Regions from separate parts of the Marinomonas sp. 63XJN7_9_ISO-PGPR-S23-217 genome, predicted to be linked through region 1. Evidence: predicted binding sites of a transcription regulator. Region 1 holds the regulator's gene; the other holds the start of a gene.
What was found. Region 1 encodes LexA, which represses DNA repair genes until DNA is damaged. Its sites were predicted from a motif close to TACTGTNTANNTANACAGTA; they were not measured.
Positions count from the first base shown of each region.

Region 2: a site for LexA is predicted at 5,036-5,055, ahead of recN (DNA repair protein RecN). Genes of this name have one in related genera too.

Region 1 covers NZ_CM149678.1:2,956,080-2,963,865, reverse strand. The annotation lists gene topA (type I DNA topoisomerase) at 1-1,305, shown strand, start outside; gene AC0VYI_RS13875 (DUF6586 family protein) at 1,302-1,772, shown strand; gene AC0VYI_RS13870 (hypothetical protein) at 1,775-2,041, shown strand; gene lexA (transcriptional repressor LexA) at 2,166-2,789, opposite strand; gene dinG (ATP-dependent DNA helicase DinG) at 2,860-4,983, shown strand; gene AC0VYI_RS13855 (DEAD/DEAH box helicase) at 5,122-6,474, shown strand; gene AC0VYI_RS13850 (protein adenylyltransferase SelO) at 6,555-7,786, shown strand, end outside.
Region 2 covers NZ_CM149678.1:4,775,413-4,783,198, forward strand. The annotation lists gene tcuA (FAD-dependent tricarballylate dehydrogenase TcuA) at 1-85, opposite strand, end outside; gene AC0VYI_RS22205 (LysR family transcriptional regulator) at 213-1,139, opposite strand; gene AC0VYI_RS22210 (hypothetical protein) at 1,710-2,066, shown strand; gene AC0VYI_RS22215 (alpha/beta hydrolase) at 2,192-3,163, opposite strand; gene AC0VYI_RS22220 (hypothetical protein) at 3,176-3,511, opposite strand; gene AC0VYI_RS22225 (LysR family transcriptional regulator) at 3,697-4,641, shown strand; gene recN (DNA repair protein RecN) at 5,083-6,753, shown strand; gene fur (ferric iron uptake transcriptional regulator) at 6,901-7,311, opposite strand; gene AC0VYI_RS22240 (outer membrane protein assembly factor BamE) at 7,381-7,698, shown strand; gene AC0VYI_RS22245 (RnfH family protein) at 7,695-7,786, opposite strand, start outside.

The DNA.
Region 1 (7,786 bases):
GGTTACACTCGAGCCATGCAGTCGTTCGCGAAAAAGGGCGAAGACAATATCCTACCAGATGTGGCTCAAGGGGAAACCTTGGCACTTGACTCTTTGTTGCCGGAGCAGCATTTTACTAAGCCTATTGCACGCTTTAGCGAAGCCAGTTTGGTAAAAGAGCTGGAAAAACGTGGTATTGGACGCCCTTCTACCTACGCTTCCATTATTTCAACGATTCAAGATCGTGGTTATGTACGGGTTGAAAATCGTCGTTTTTACGCTGAAAAAATGGGGGATATAGTCACCGAACGCTTAGTGGATAGCTTCCATTCTTTGATGAATTTTAGCTTTACTGCTGAAATGGAAGAGCAGCTGGATGATATCGCGGAAGGTAAGAAAGATTGGATTAAAACGTTGAATGCGTTTTATAAAGATTTCAGTGGTATGTTATCCAAAGCGGAATCACCGGATGAAGGGATGATGCCAAACGAGCCGACACCGACTGATATTGAATGTCCGACTTGCTCTCGTCCCATGCAAATCCGTACAGCGAGTACGGGGGTATTCTTGTCTTGTTCAGGTTACTCGTTACCACCTAAAGAACGTTGTAAGGCCACGATTAACCTGGTTCGTGGTGATGAAGCGATTGCCGTTGATGATGAGGAAGGGGAATCTAAAGCCTTAATCGGCAAACGCCGCTGTAAAATTTGTGGTTCGGCCATGGACAGCTATTTGATGGATGAGCATCGCAAACTGCATGTTTGTGGTAATAATCCGGCCTGTTCTGGGTACGAAGTAGAGAAGGGTTCCTTTAAAATCAAAGGTTACGATGGCCCTGTTCTAGAGTGTGATAAGTGTGGCTCCGAAATGCAGCTTAAAACGGGTCGCTTTGGGAAATACTTCGGGTGTACAAACGAAGAATGTAAAAATACTCGTAAGCTATTGAAAAATGGTGAGGCAGCGCCACCAAAAATGGATCCTGTTCCCATGCCAGATTTGGCTTGTGACAAAGTCGATGACCATTATGTATTGCGTGATGGTGCAACCGGTTTATTTCTGGCTGCCAGTCAGTTTCCTCGTAAACGAGAAACGCGTGCGCCGTTAGTGAAAGAACTGCTTCCATTTATGGATCAAATTGATCCTAAATATCATTTTTTCAAAACGGCGCCAGTTAAGGATAATGAGGGGCGTCCTACGGTGATTCGCTACAGTCGCAAAACGAAAGAGCAGTATGTGATGACCGAAGAAGAAGGCAAACCAACGGGCTGGAAAGCGTATTATGTTGGTAGTAAATGGGTTGTTGAAGAGGGTAAGAAAAAGAAATGAGTAACGCGAGTCAAGCAAGCGTTACCAATCAGAAGTTAGACGCAGCACGACGTTTTTTGCAGCAAAGCCAGCAGTGCGAAGAGTCTTGGTTGCTCGCTGGATTAGAAGGGGCGTCTTTGTTTCACCTTCGCAGTGCCTTGAACGGTTTGCTACAAGAGATCAAAACGGCTTATAGTCTGAAATCAGAATTAGATATCTTGAAATTACAACATGCAGCGAAAGAGATAGGGGTTGTGGTACCCACATTGAGCGAGCTAGCAGATCTTGCTTTACAACCCCTTTCTTGGCTGAATCAATTAGAGCAAGCATTCATTGCCCAGTTGGAATGTCACTATACATCGTTTTCTGGTATGAGTTCGGACAATATAATTGGTAAAGGATCGGATGCCGGTGCTTCAGTTGGTCTGTACTTGTCCAAGCTTGTTGAGTTGGTGTTGCGTTTTAGAGAAGAATCATCAGAGTATTAATTATGAAAGAATCTTATCTAGAGATTGTTGAACTCGATAATGGCGACATTGTGTTGAGACCAGCAAGTGAAGACGGAGAGAGTGTTGAGCCGCTGGCCACCTTGGTCATTTCCGATACAACGAAGTCGTACTTAAAAGAGCGGTATTTTGAATTGGCTAAGTGCATGTTTCATGCAGGTATAGACTTTGTTTATTCTGATGAATCCTCTTTTGGAGACGATGCTGAGTACTTAGAAGATTTGGAAATGCGCCCTAAAATCCTGCATTGATCAGGACGATATAAAAAATGCGAAGCCATGGCTTCGCATTTTTCTTGGCCGCCTATTAATGGTTGGTTAGGTCGGCCCGATTTTTATCTGTTAGAATATGTGCCGGGTTAGCTAAGGTATTAGCTTAAACGGTTTGTCTTATGACACCGACAGATAAGCCTTCGATGGCAAACTCTTCGCTTTCCAGATCAACAAGAATATCGTCAAATTCTTCATTCTCGGGTTGTAGACGTACTTGACTGCCTTTTTGATAGAAACGCTTAACCGTGACCTCATCGCCAATGCGGGCAACAACGATCTGACCATTACGAATGGTAGTGGTTTTATGGACAGCCAAGAGATCGCCCTCCATAATGCCAATATTTTTCATGCTGGTGCCGGAGACAGATAAAAAGTAATCCGCTTTAGGGGAAAACATATTAGGCGGCACGCTCACATGTGATGCGATGTTTTCTTGTGCAAGAATTGGAAAGCCCGCGGCCACTTTGCCAATGACGGGTAGGCCAAGCTCTTCGTCGTTGGCAGCCTCGACAGAGTCTTCAATTAATTGAATGCCTCGGGATGCGCCAGAGAGCATTTTGATGGCACCTTTTTTGGCAAGGGCCTTCAGGTGTTCTTCGGCGGCATTGGGCGATTTAAAGCCTAAGCGACCTGCGATTTCTGCACGTGTTGGAGGAAAGCCGGTTTCGCTAATAAATTCGCGAATGGTTTCTAGTACGTCAGATTGTCTTTTGGTTAATTTAATCATAGGGCCATCTGGTTGTTTATACAGTAACTGTTATTATATACAGCATCACCAACGATTCTCAATAATTTAAATGCTTTCAGACGAACTAAAAACACAAATTCATCTTGCTTATCGTGCTTCTTTGGAAGCAAAACAGCATAAACCCCGAGTTGGTCAGCGTCAGATGATCGGCGCAATCGCGCGTACTTTGGGGAATATCAAACAAGACAGCGAAGGTAATCGGCTAGACGAAAAGCACGTGGCGGTCATTGAGGCTGGAACGGGGACTGGAAAGACTCTGTCTTATTGTTTAGCGGCCATTCCAATAGCGAAAGCACGTGGCTTAAAACTCATTATCTCTACGGCAACAGTGGCTCTGCAAGAGCAAATTTTGCATAAAGAACTGCCTAACTTGCTTGCACACACGGAATTAAGCTTCAAATATACATTGGCAAAAGGACGTGGGCGTTATCTCTGTCTAAACAACCTTGAGAGCTTTTTAAGCTCGGAAGATCAAGGTATGGAGGACATGTTTGCAGGACTGTTTGAGCAGCATTTACAAGCTGATGATGTGAATACGGTTTTGTACCAAGAAATGGATGTGGCGTTATCTAAAGGCGAATGGGACGGGGATAAAGATAATTGGGAAGGCGTGATTCGCGATCAAGATTGGCGCCGCTTAACGACAGATCACCAACAATGCACGAACCGAAATTGTGCTAATTATTCTGCCTGTCCATTTTTTAAAGCACGGGCTGAGATTGAGGTTGCCGATGTGATTGTTGCCAACCATGATCTTGTATTAGCCGATTTATCTCTAGGCGGCGGCGCCATTCTTACGCCACCAAAAGAAACCATCTATGTCTTCGATGAAGGCCATCACCTTCCTGATAAAGCCATTGGCCACTTTCGTCATGAAGTGCGTTTACAGCAAAGTATTACTTGGCTTCGCCAGTTGGAGAAAAACCTAGTGAATTTGAAGCAGGAGTTGACCGATGCGGTCAGTTTAACTGGTCAGTTATTGCTGAAAATCCCCCAGCAGATTCAGAGTATTGTGAATTTTATTCAGTATGCTCAGCAAGGTTTGGCGCCTTACATACAAGGTTTAGGGTTGGATCAAGACAATAATCAGCACCGCTTTGAATTTGGTGTGATACCGGATGAGTTGCGACAATTGGCTTACAGTTTGCAGACGTCTTATCAGAAGCTGTTCAATAATATCGAAAGTATACAGGATGAATGTAAGAAAACCAAACAGAACGAAGGAATGGGGATTACCCCAGAAACAGCGGAGACTTGGCAGCCGATTTTGGGCGTGATTTTAGGTCGTTTAGAGCAATGTATTGATTTATGGCGTCTATACTCTACGGTTGATGATCAAAACTTTCCGCCTAATGCCCGTTGGTTAGTGGTGATAGGGCAAGGGATGGAGCAAGATGTTGAGCTTGGTGGTTCACCAATTCTGGCGGCCAATACGCTACGTCAGCAGTTATGGGATAAGTGCTTTGGAGCGCTGGTCACATCGGCCACACTGACCGCGCTGAATCAATTTCATCGTTTTAATATGCGCTCAGGGGTGCCTCGGGAAAGTGAATATTTGCGGGTGTTAAGTCCGTTTGACTTCCAGAATAATGGTCTATTGGTGGTGCCCAATATGGAGCATGAGCCAAATCGTGTGGATCAGCATACTGCGGAGATTGTGACGTATCTGAATGAGCATGTTCATACTGATAAGGGGAGTTTGGTGCTGTTTTCTTCGCGTCGTCAGATGGAGGAGGTAGCTAAATCACTTTCTGCTGGGTTGCAAGAGATTCTTCTTATTCAGGGCGAGCAGTCTAAACGGGTGATTCTAGATTCTCATAGGGCTAGGATTGATGAAGGTAAGGGCAGTTTGCTATTTGGGTTGGCCAGTTTTGCCGAAGGGGTAGACTTGCCTGGTAGTTATTTGACCTCTGTGTACATTGCTAAGATTCCTTTTGCGGTACCGGATGATCCCGTTGAGGCCACATTGGCTGAGTGGATACAAAAACGTGGTGGCAACCCCTTTATGGAAATTACCATCCCAGATGCCTCTTTGCGCTTGGTTCAAGCAACGGGGCGTTTGTTACGAAGTGAAAAAGACTCGGGAGAAATCCATATATTGGATAAGCGTCTCAAGACAAAGCGTTACGGGCAACAGTTAATTGATAGTCTCCCACCGTATCGTATGGTATAGCTTGTCGTCTTTTAATCCTACGACAGGGTATGAAAACGTGCAACTTAGCAAAGCAAGGGGTGATAAAAACCTATCATTTAGGTACACTCCCCGCAAAGTTTCATAAATTCAAAAATATAGAAGAATATAGATTCCAATATGGAAAACCAAACAACAGAATCCGCTCCAGAGAAAAAAACAAGACCTAAGCGTCCGCGCCGCTCTAATAAGCGCCCGAACAAAAATAGCAAATCGAATAATAGTGCGTCTGCACAAACAGCTTCTTCAGTGGCGGAAAAAATGGAAAATAACGGTTCAGTGTGGTCAATAGATCAGTTTCAAGTGCCAAAAGTAGACGGTAAATTACGCTTTCATGATTTAAACCTGCCTGACCGGGTATTAAAATCCATTTCTGAAATGGGGTTTGAGTACTGTAGTGAAATTCAGGCAGAAACCTTGCCAATGACTATTAAGGGATATGACATTATCGGACAGGCGCAAACAGGGACCGGAAAAACGGCTGCCTTTTTGATCGCCATGATCAGTGACTTTTTAGATTATCCGCTAGAGGGCAAACGTGCTAATCACTTTGCCCGTGGCTTGATTATCGCACCAACCCGTGAGCTGGCGTTACAGATTGCCGATGAAGCGGAGAAATTGACGTCAAATTGCCATTTGAATGTGGTCTCTTTGGTGGGTGGTATGAGCTATGAAAAGCAAAAGCAAGCTTTAGAAAACGAGAATGTGGATATTCTTGTGGCGACACCTGGCCGTTTGTTGGATTTTGCTCGCAGCAAAAAAGTTATGTTAAATCAGGTGGAATGCTTAGTGTTGGATGAAGCTGACCGTATGTTGTCAATGGGTTTTATTCCGGATGTCAAAAGCATTATTCGCATGACACCCCATAAAGAGAAGCGCCAAACGATGCTGTTTAGTGCGACTTTTCCAAAAGATATTCAGGTATTAGCACGCCAATGGACGTTCTTTCCGAAAGAAGTCTCTGTTGTACCAAAAGAAGCGACAAACCAGAATATTGATCAAGTGATTTATACGGTGGAGGCCGAGCAGAAATGGCCTGTTCTGCAGCAGTTGATTGAAGGTAATAACAATCAGAGAACGATTATTTTCGCGAATCGTCGTGATGAAACCCGCGACCTTTATGAGAAACTCAGAAAAGCGAATATTAATTGTGCAATTCTGTCGGGTGAAGTGGCGCAAGATAAACGTGTCAAAACATTGAAAAACTTCAAAGAAGGCATTATTCAAGTATTAGTAGCAACGGATGTCGCCGGGCGTGGTATTCACGTGGATAATATTGAACTGGTTGTTAACTATGCTTTACCGGAAGACCCAGAAGACTATGTGCACCGTATTGGTCGTACTGGTCGTGGCGGGGAGACTGGTAAAGCAGTCAGTTTTGCCAGTGAAGATGACGCCTTTTTGATTCCTGAAATTGAAAAGGTCGTGGGTGAAAGTATACGTTGTGAATATATGGTGAATACGGCACTTTAATACTTTTCTTACATTAAAAGCCTTTTACAATATGTGCATAGCGAATGCCATTGTGTAAAAGGCTTATCAAGTGAGTACCTATGAACTTAGAGCACCACTTTGCGGGTTTGGGTGAAGCATTTTTTGCCAAGACGCACATCCAGCCACTTCTTCAGCAGCGCCTGGTTGAATTCAACCAGGAGCTTGCTCACTCTCTGTCTATTGATATTAAATCCTCTGAAACCAAGTCTATTTTGAATGGTGAAACGCAAATAGAACAAGCCTTAAGCATGGTTTATGCAGGGCATCAGTTTGGCGGCTTTTCTCCTCAGTTAGGAGATGGCAGAGGGGTTCTGTTAGGCGAAGTGCGTGATGATCGCGGGCTCTTGCAGGATCTTCATATGAAGGGGGCGGGGCCGACGCCTTATTCTCGTCGTGGCGATGGTCGAGCGGTGCTGCGTTCTTGTATTCGTGAATATCTGGCCAGTGAGGCAATGCATGCATTGTCGATTCCTACTTCCCGCGCTTTGGCCTTGTTTGACAGCGAACAGCCTGTGTATCGTGAAACGCCCGAAAAAGGCGCTATGCTATTGCGTACGGCACAAGGGCATATTCGCTTTGGGCATTTTGAGTTTTTCTTTTATCAACGTAGAGATGATGAACTCAAGGCGTTACTTGACTACTGTCTTGAGCATTATTACGCACAGTGTTTAGCTACAGACGCGCCGCTTGAAAATATGCTAATTGAAGTGGTGAAACGGACCGCCAGAATGATTGCTAAGTGGCAGGCTGTTGGGTTTCAGCACGGCGTCATGAACACCGATAATTTTTCGTTTACCGGTGAAACCATTGATTATGGCCCATATGGTTTTATGGAGGATTATGAGCCGGACTGGATTTGTAATCATTCCGATTACGAAGGACGCTACGCGTTTTCTAGGCAGCCAAGTATCGGTTTGTGGAATTTAAACTGTTTGATGCGTTGTTTTTCTCGGCTGCTTGAGCGTGAGCAACTGATTGCTATTTTGCAGCATTATGAGCCTGAATTGCAGTCGCATTATGAAAATTTGATGAAGGCGAAGATGGGCATAACTAATACGCAGCAGTTGGAGACTCTGTTACCAAGTTTGTTTGCCATATTGGCTGCCGAGAAAATGGACTACAGCATCTTTTTCCGTTTATTGAGTAAATTGACGCCTGATAATTCTCATATCGTGCTGGATGAGGTCATTGATAGAGAACGAATGTCTCAGTGGCTCGCACAGTATCAGCAAGCCCGTGAACAAGAAAATGCAAACTGGCAACAAATCAGTTTGCAAATGCAGCAAGTCAA
Region 2 (7,786 bases), 1.8 Mb from region 1:
ACAAGACGCTAGCCCCCGCTTCACGGGCCATCAGGGCGGCGCACAGAGCGGCGTTACCACCGCCAATAACCAGAACATCGATCATAAGCTCTCCTATTACATGAGAAGCAGCATAGCTTTTCAGTATCGGAGAAATACTATTGTGCGAAAGCAGTCATCGACAGTGCGGTTTTGCAGGTAGGTATTTAGAAAAATTAAACCCCATTTTCATGCTAACCGATCCAGTTTGCCCCAGACCAGATACCGCTATTCACTAAATCTTTGGTCACCTTGATAATGGTTGCACGAGCCGCCAGCGCACTCGGAGAAAGGTCATCGTCAGGTAAACTGACCAGATAGTTTCGACGAATTAATTGGTTATCTTCAATGCGGCGGATAGATAATCCGTTTTTACCAAAGCGAGCGGCAGCCGCTCCGGGTTGAATGGTTGCCCCAAAGCCTTGGTGAACCGTGTCCATTAGAAGCGTAAGCCCATCAATTTCCATAATGATATTGGGGTGAATATTGTATCGTTCAAAAGCAGCCATCAAACTGGTCCGCAATCCATGTTGCCCACTTGGCATGATCAGCTTTATATCCGCTAAATTTTTGATATGTACGGGAGACAAGGCACCAGATGCATTTAAGTCTTCTGGTGAAGAGATGAGGAATAACTCTTCATCGAGTAACGCTTTTGTACTCCAACGATGAACCGTCTCTTTATGAAATAATATTGCCAAATCTAGCTGTCGCGTATTCAGCATATTTTCTAAATGTCCAGATAGCATCTCTATTATATGAAGATGGATATGAGGATAGTTCTCTCGCATTGCGCGAATTAGAGGGAGAGCAAGAACGGTAGCCGTCGTCGGTGGCATGCCGATACTGACATAGCCACTGGTTCGCTCTTTTTGAGCCGCCATGGCTGCCTGCTCTGCTTGCCTTATGGCAAGTTGAGCATGATGCATAAATGCAATGCCTGCACTCGTCGGAAGAGCCCCCGTTGATGTCCTGTTAAGTAGCCGTGTGGCAAGTTCGTTTTCCAATTTTGATATTTGCTGACTTAACGCAGAAGTACCGACGTCCAACTCAAGGGCGGCCTTACCTAAACTGCCGCATTCAACGACCTTTAAAAAGTACCTAAACTGTCGAAGTTCCATCGCTCTTTCACCTTTGTTTTTATGTTTTGAAGCTTGTTTATTCCTTCTATTTTATTCCTTCTATCGTTCGGAGAAAGTTTTCTTCTCTTGCAGGGTCAACAATCAACTACTTCAAAGCACTTAGAAAACGCCTATCCGCTGAACGTAAGACTTTCCAGCATATTTGTTCACCATTCGCTGCAATTGAACATGAAAACGCTTTAAAGTCGACCTTTCAGCTACTTTCAGTTTTAGCAACTAAAGACAGACAACTTTAACACACTAAAGTCAATGAGTTAGAAGTAAGTCATTGGTTTTTGTCTTCGCCTCCACACCACTTGCCTACACTCTGATTGCATTAGATTACTGACTTGATGTAATTTTAACGAAGACAAAACGCTGCTGTAACCCGCTACAAATGGGGGCTAAAAACATGGGAAAAATAAAATTAAAACGAATAAAGAAATAATCTTCTTCAGGTTATCAGACTATTTGAAGGATATGTAACCACAGTTGATGTGGCTATAGCGCAATAAGCAATTACCAGCTAAAGTTAGACAGCATACTTCTGATTTTGGCTAAGCAAACTGAATGCATAAAGAGAATTTAAAACTAAGCGCATCACAGCTACTAATCATTCTTGATAACGCAGCGCTTTACGGCATTCACAGCGTCAAACAACTGCATTTTTTTATCGATGTAGCCATGAGCATTGAGTCCCAAACAGATCGACCAACTTTAATGCAACTTTCTCATGCAGATGATGGATACGATCCAGAGTATAAGCGAGTTCAATCCATTTTTTTGAAGCTTTCATCCGGTTCAAAAAGCCGAGATAGGGACGGCCTAGAACTCCTAACATTCCTTGATCAGGGCAAAAACAAACGAATAATCCTGACAAAGAAAGGCGCAGACCTATGGAAAGCTATTAAAGTCTTGATTGGATAGGAATGGTAAATGACTGGAATTCATAAAAAACCTTTTTTAACTAGACATTAATGCTAATGGGTGTCTAGTCAAGTAAGAAAAGTCCAGTTCCATCCAAAATCAGAAGAAAAATTTAATTCATTGACCTAACAAGACATACAGGATTGGATCCAATGATAGATGTGATGAGCAACTTCGTCAGAATTGGTATCCATCATTGGCACATGTGAATTACCATAGATTCCCAGTTTAGGGAGATCAATGACTTTTACATTACCACCGGTGCCTTTCAGCTCCGCTACGTATTGGTCAACTTGTTTCCTATACCCTTGCCAAGTAACCGATCTATCAATGTAATCTCCCCACACAAACAAATGAGGTACCTGATTGGCAAGTCCTAACTTGTCAGGTGCTGATGCAGGTTCAACAACGACCACTCCTAGAAATAGATCAGGACGTTTGGCAACAGCTTCAAGTGCAAAATTTCCGCCTTGGCTATGAGCTACTAGCCACACAGGACCTATTTTCTCTAATGCTGAGTAATATGCCTCTAATGTAATAGATGCATGATCCGTCCAGCGCGGCACAAATTGTGAACAGAAATGGTCGAGACTATTTAACGGGAATTTTAGTCCCTCATATCCTTGACTTGGATCTGCATCACTTGAGTAGTGATCACTTTTACCGAATCTAAATAGTTCCCATGCTTCATTTCGTGTTCTGAAAATGGGGGCTGTATCGTATATTTCTGGATAAGGAGACCACCCCGCTCGCCCTCGTTCAACTGCATCACATACATATGTATCAAACCCTCTACGCAAAAAATACATTTGCCAGCCAGGTCGACCGTCTGGAGTAGTCTCCCAAGTCACTCCTGTCATCGCTCCACCATGCCAAAACATAATTGGACTATTACATTTCGGCTGAACTTGACGAACATATTGGACATAAATTTGCCCCGTTACATAGTCGCCGTTAAGATCGACTAAGCGAGCTTCCGCATTTCTTGCGACCTGTACTTTACGAGCTGGCTGCCCAGCCAGTGTAACTATTTTGCCACCTGAAAAAAAACTACCAATTTCAGCTAGATTGAGAGAATTTAACTCATTGTTACCCATAATATTTCCCCTTCACTCAACATCACGAGCGTAAAGTGTTGTTTGATCAATTGAAAACGCGCGGATTCTAATCCCAGTTGGAGAGACCTGCCTAAATACACTGACAACTTGATCCATCGCTTCTTCTACAACAATGGATTGTCGATATTCAGTTGCCCTAAATTGCATATCTACATAAACAGGTAGAGGACTTACAAAAGTAGAACTCAAGAGCACTATCTGACATTTAGCAGGATTAGCATGCAAAACTTCTCGCATCATTCTCTCTAGCCCTTCCTGAATAAATTCCTGATTTTCTCGAATCGTTCCATCAAGCGTTTCTGCATAAAAAATTTTAATAACAGGCATACCTATCTCCTACCCATAAACTAATGCCGTGGTTAAGATACTTGCAGCAAGTAACCCAGCAAAAAAACGTTTCATATTTATCTCCTGTTTTTATATTTATTCGATATGTCATTTAATTCTAATTTCACTAATGTATTATTAAAAATAATCTTTTATGCTAGTAGGCATTATAATTGGTGATACCTATGTTTAGATCAAAAGATATCGCACTTCTGCACGACTTCGTTGCGGTATGTGAAGCTGGGAACATGACTCGAGCTGCTCAAACCTTAAATACAACTCAATCAGCTATCACTCAACGTGTGCAACGATTAGAATCAGCACTCAAAACAAAGCTCGTTAAAAGACACTCTAGGGGAATCATTCCAACTGAACAGGGGAAAATTCTTCTTCGTTACGCAGCTAGGGTAAATTCGCTTATAGAAGATGCTGTTGCCGAAATCTCAGCATGGGAAGGTTCTCCTGTTGGTGCAGTCTCCATAGGACTCCCACCATCGGTGTCGTCAGTTTTGATAAGCCCACTGATTTCAGCCGTCAAAGAGAGGCTACCAGGGGTTGAGCTAACGGTTGCAGAAGCTTTTTCTGGGTACTTAGAAGGCTGGCTTCAGAATAACGAAATCGATTTTGCTTTCCTGTTTAATCAGGTAAGAAATGACCAACTTAGCCTAACAGATATACTTTATGAAGATCTTTATTTGATCAGTAATACTGCGTTAGCAAAGGATATGCCTCGGGAACTTGAGATCAGAGATTTAGAAGGGATTCCATTTGTTGCTCCTAGTCGCAGACATGGCCTAAGAACTGAGGTTCAGAGTGAAGCGGTACGCCAAGGTGTTGAACTAAACGTTGTTCTTGAAATTGATGCTGGGCATCAGCTAATTAAGCAAATAGAGCTAGGTGTAGGTGTCGCTGTGTTAGCTCGTTCATCGGTTATGTCTGAACTAGAATCTGGAATTCTAGTAGCCAAACCAATCATAAAACCCAAATTTACTCGAACTGTATCCCTAGCTGTAATGCAGCAAAAATCGGACTCATTTCTACTCAACCGCGTCAAAGAAGTTATACTAGATGTAGTTTGTGAATTAATTACGTCGGAACAGTGGCTTGGAGAGAAAATTATTCACTCCTAATTGAACTTTGATGGACTCTGAAGCTGAAATTATAGACATCCAAGTGCACCAGATGCCTAGATCCATCAGTTATATTAAGAAAACTAAGATGGCAATACTAAGGCTAAATATTTTTATAGCCGAAGCGCTATCGGATAGCTGGAGATAAAATACAAAAGAGCCAAGAGTTCAGGCGTGCTTTTGGCTCTTTTAAGTTAAAAAAGTTTTAACACTTCCCTGTTTAGTCACCTTCAAATTTTGCTACCGAAGACAAAGCGCTTTAAACGCCTAAAATCAACGTTTTAGTGGTACACAGCCGTGTTTTGTCTTCGCTCTAAAAAGTTTGTCTTCGTTTTAATTTCATCAAATCATTACAAAAATTAAATCCCTACCTACTTGTCAAAAAACAAACAAATACTGTATAAATAACCATATAAATATTTTCCTTTTGTGGAGCCGACTATGCTAACAAGCATCGCTATTTCCAATTTTGCTATTGTTGAGTCTCTTGAGTTGGAGTTTAAAAAAGGCATGACGGTGATTTCTGGCGAAACAGGCGCTGGGAAATCCATCATGGTGGATGCGTTGTCGTTGTGTTTGGGCGATAGAACTGATGCCGCCGTCGTGCGCCACGGGGAAAAGAAAGCGGATATTTCTGCGACCTTTGACATTACAGAATACCCACATGTTTATGAATGGCTGGAAGAAAGAGATTTAGAGAACGATCAACACTGCATTCTACGCCGTGTGATTAGCAAAGAAGGTCGCTCTAAAGCCTACATCAATGGTCGTCCTTGCACCCTTGGTGATTTAAAAGAGGTCGGCAGTTATTTGGTCGATATTCATGGTCAGCATGAGCATCAATCGTTATTAAAGAAAAGCGCACAGCGCAAGCAGTTAGACGAGTATGGTCAGCTTACCGAGCTTGCTAAGCAAGTGAGCCAGCAATACAGCACATGGCGCCAACTTAAAGAGGAGCTTTCTTTATTACAAAACCGCTCGGCTGAGCAGGATGCGAAAATTCAGTTATTGTCTTATCAGTCTCAAGAGCTGGAACAACTGGATTTAAAAGAAGGCGAGATCGAGACGTTGGAAAACGAGCAGGCGTTTCTGTCGAATATCGCCGACTCCCAATACAAGGCTTATCAAGCCAGCGGGATTTTGGTGGACAGCGACGAAGGTAACGTTTGCTCTTTGCTGAACCAGGCACTCAACAGTGCTGGCCAAATTCGTCCGGCCACAAAAGCGCTAGAAGATGCGCTAGAGATGATGAACGCGGCCTTAATTCAAGCTCAGGAAGCCGCAGATAGCCTCCATCACTACCAAGATACCTTAGAACAAGACCCTGAACGACTCAGTGACATCGAACAGCGCTTGTCTGATATATATGACACGGCACGCAAGCATCGGGTCTTGCCAGAGGCCTTGATCGCACTACGAACGTCTGTAGATGCCGAACTTGCAACATTGCAAGGCGGTGAAGAAAGCCTTGACCATCTTAAAGAAAAAGAAGAGCGCGCTTATGAGTCACTCACCGCGCTGGCAACCACTCTGACCGAAAAACGCATTGCTGCCAAAGACAAGTTAGCCAAACAAGTAGAAGAACAAATACACGGCCTTGGCATGCCCCATGCGCGTTTCTTTATCGATTGTCAGCCACTAAATCAAGTGACGGCACATGGCTTTGAAGAAATCGAATACATGATTGCCTCTAACCCAGGACAACCCGCTCAGCCACTACGTAAAGTCGCGTCAGGCGGTGAGCTGTCACGTATTAGTTTGGGGATTCAAGTCGTTACCGCCCATACGTCCATCATTCCGACGCTGGTCTTTGACGAAGTCGATGTGGGGATCAGTGGCGGTATTGCTGAAGTGGTCGGTCGAATGTTGCGTTCTGTTGGACAACGCGGACAAGTTTTCTGCGTCACCCACTTAGCGCAAGTAGCAGCACAAGGCAACCAACACCTACGTGTTAGTAAAAAAGTGGCTGACGATGCGACCTCATCACAAGTTTCACAATTGAAAGATCAGGACCGTACTCAAGAAATTGCCCGTTTGTTAGGCGGCATAGAACTGACCGAGCAAACCCTTGCCCATGCAAGAGAAATGTTGGGGAACGTGCAACTGCAATAACAAAAAAGGCCCACCAGTGCAGTAATGAATACTGCCTTGGTCGGCCTTTTAATATCGAAATACACGTTTAAAAACAGCCCATTTCCACATTGTCTTACCGCACCCTCATATCCCAACCATAGACAAGCCAGAAAACGAAGGTATCGTTTATTTTTTCTTAGGGCGAACGTACATGATCAAGCTGTGATCTTCGATGTCAAAGCCATATTCTTCCGCAATTTCGTGCTGACGCTTCTCAATCACAGGGTCAACAAACTCAATGACTTTGCCCGTTTCTAGGCAAATCATATGGTCGTGATGATCCCCTTTTGCCAATTCAAACACAGCCGTGCCCGCTTCAAAGTGATGGCGCATCACCAAACCTGCGGTTTCAAATTGTGTTAATACACGGTACACCGTGGCAAGGCCCACATCTTCACCATGATCAAGCAGGGTACGGTAAACATCATCTGCACTTAAATGATGCTCTCCTGCGTTCTCTAAAATTTGTAAAATTTTGACTCTAGGCAGGGTTACTTTGAGTCCAACTTTTTTTAGTTCTTGATTTTCACTGGTCATGAGGCATTCTCTATTCGATCTTGTTAATAATTACTTTATCATTAGCACACCCGAATTAGGATGTTATCAATGAAAAAATCAATTTTAGTTATATGCGCCTTATTTTCGCTCAGCGCATGCAGTTTATTTCCACCGCCATATAAAGTGCCAGTATCGCAAGGCAACATAGTCACAAAGGATCAGCTAACCCAACTCAAAGTTGGCATGACACAGTCCCAAGTGCTTTACTTGCTTGGTACACCATTACTTCGCGATACGTTCAAACCCGATATATGGCATTACTTGTACACTACAAAATACGCAACACCGGATACACCCAAAAGTGCTGCGCCTAAGCTAACGCTCATTTTTAAAGATGGCACGTTAACAAAGATTCAAAACGACTAACTGTTTTTCGCGGCTCGGTTGGCTCTAGCTTGTTTAGGGTCAACTTTGAGTTCGCGATAAATCTCCACACGTTCCCCTTCTTTTAGTG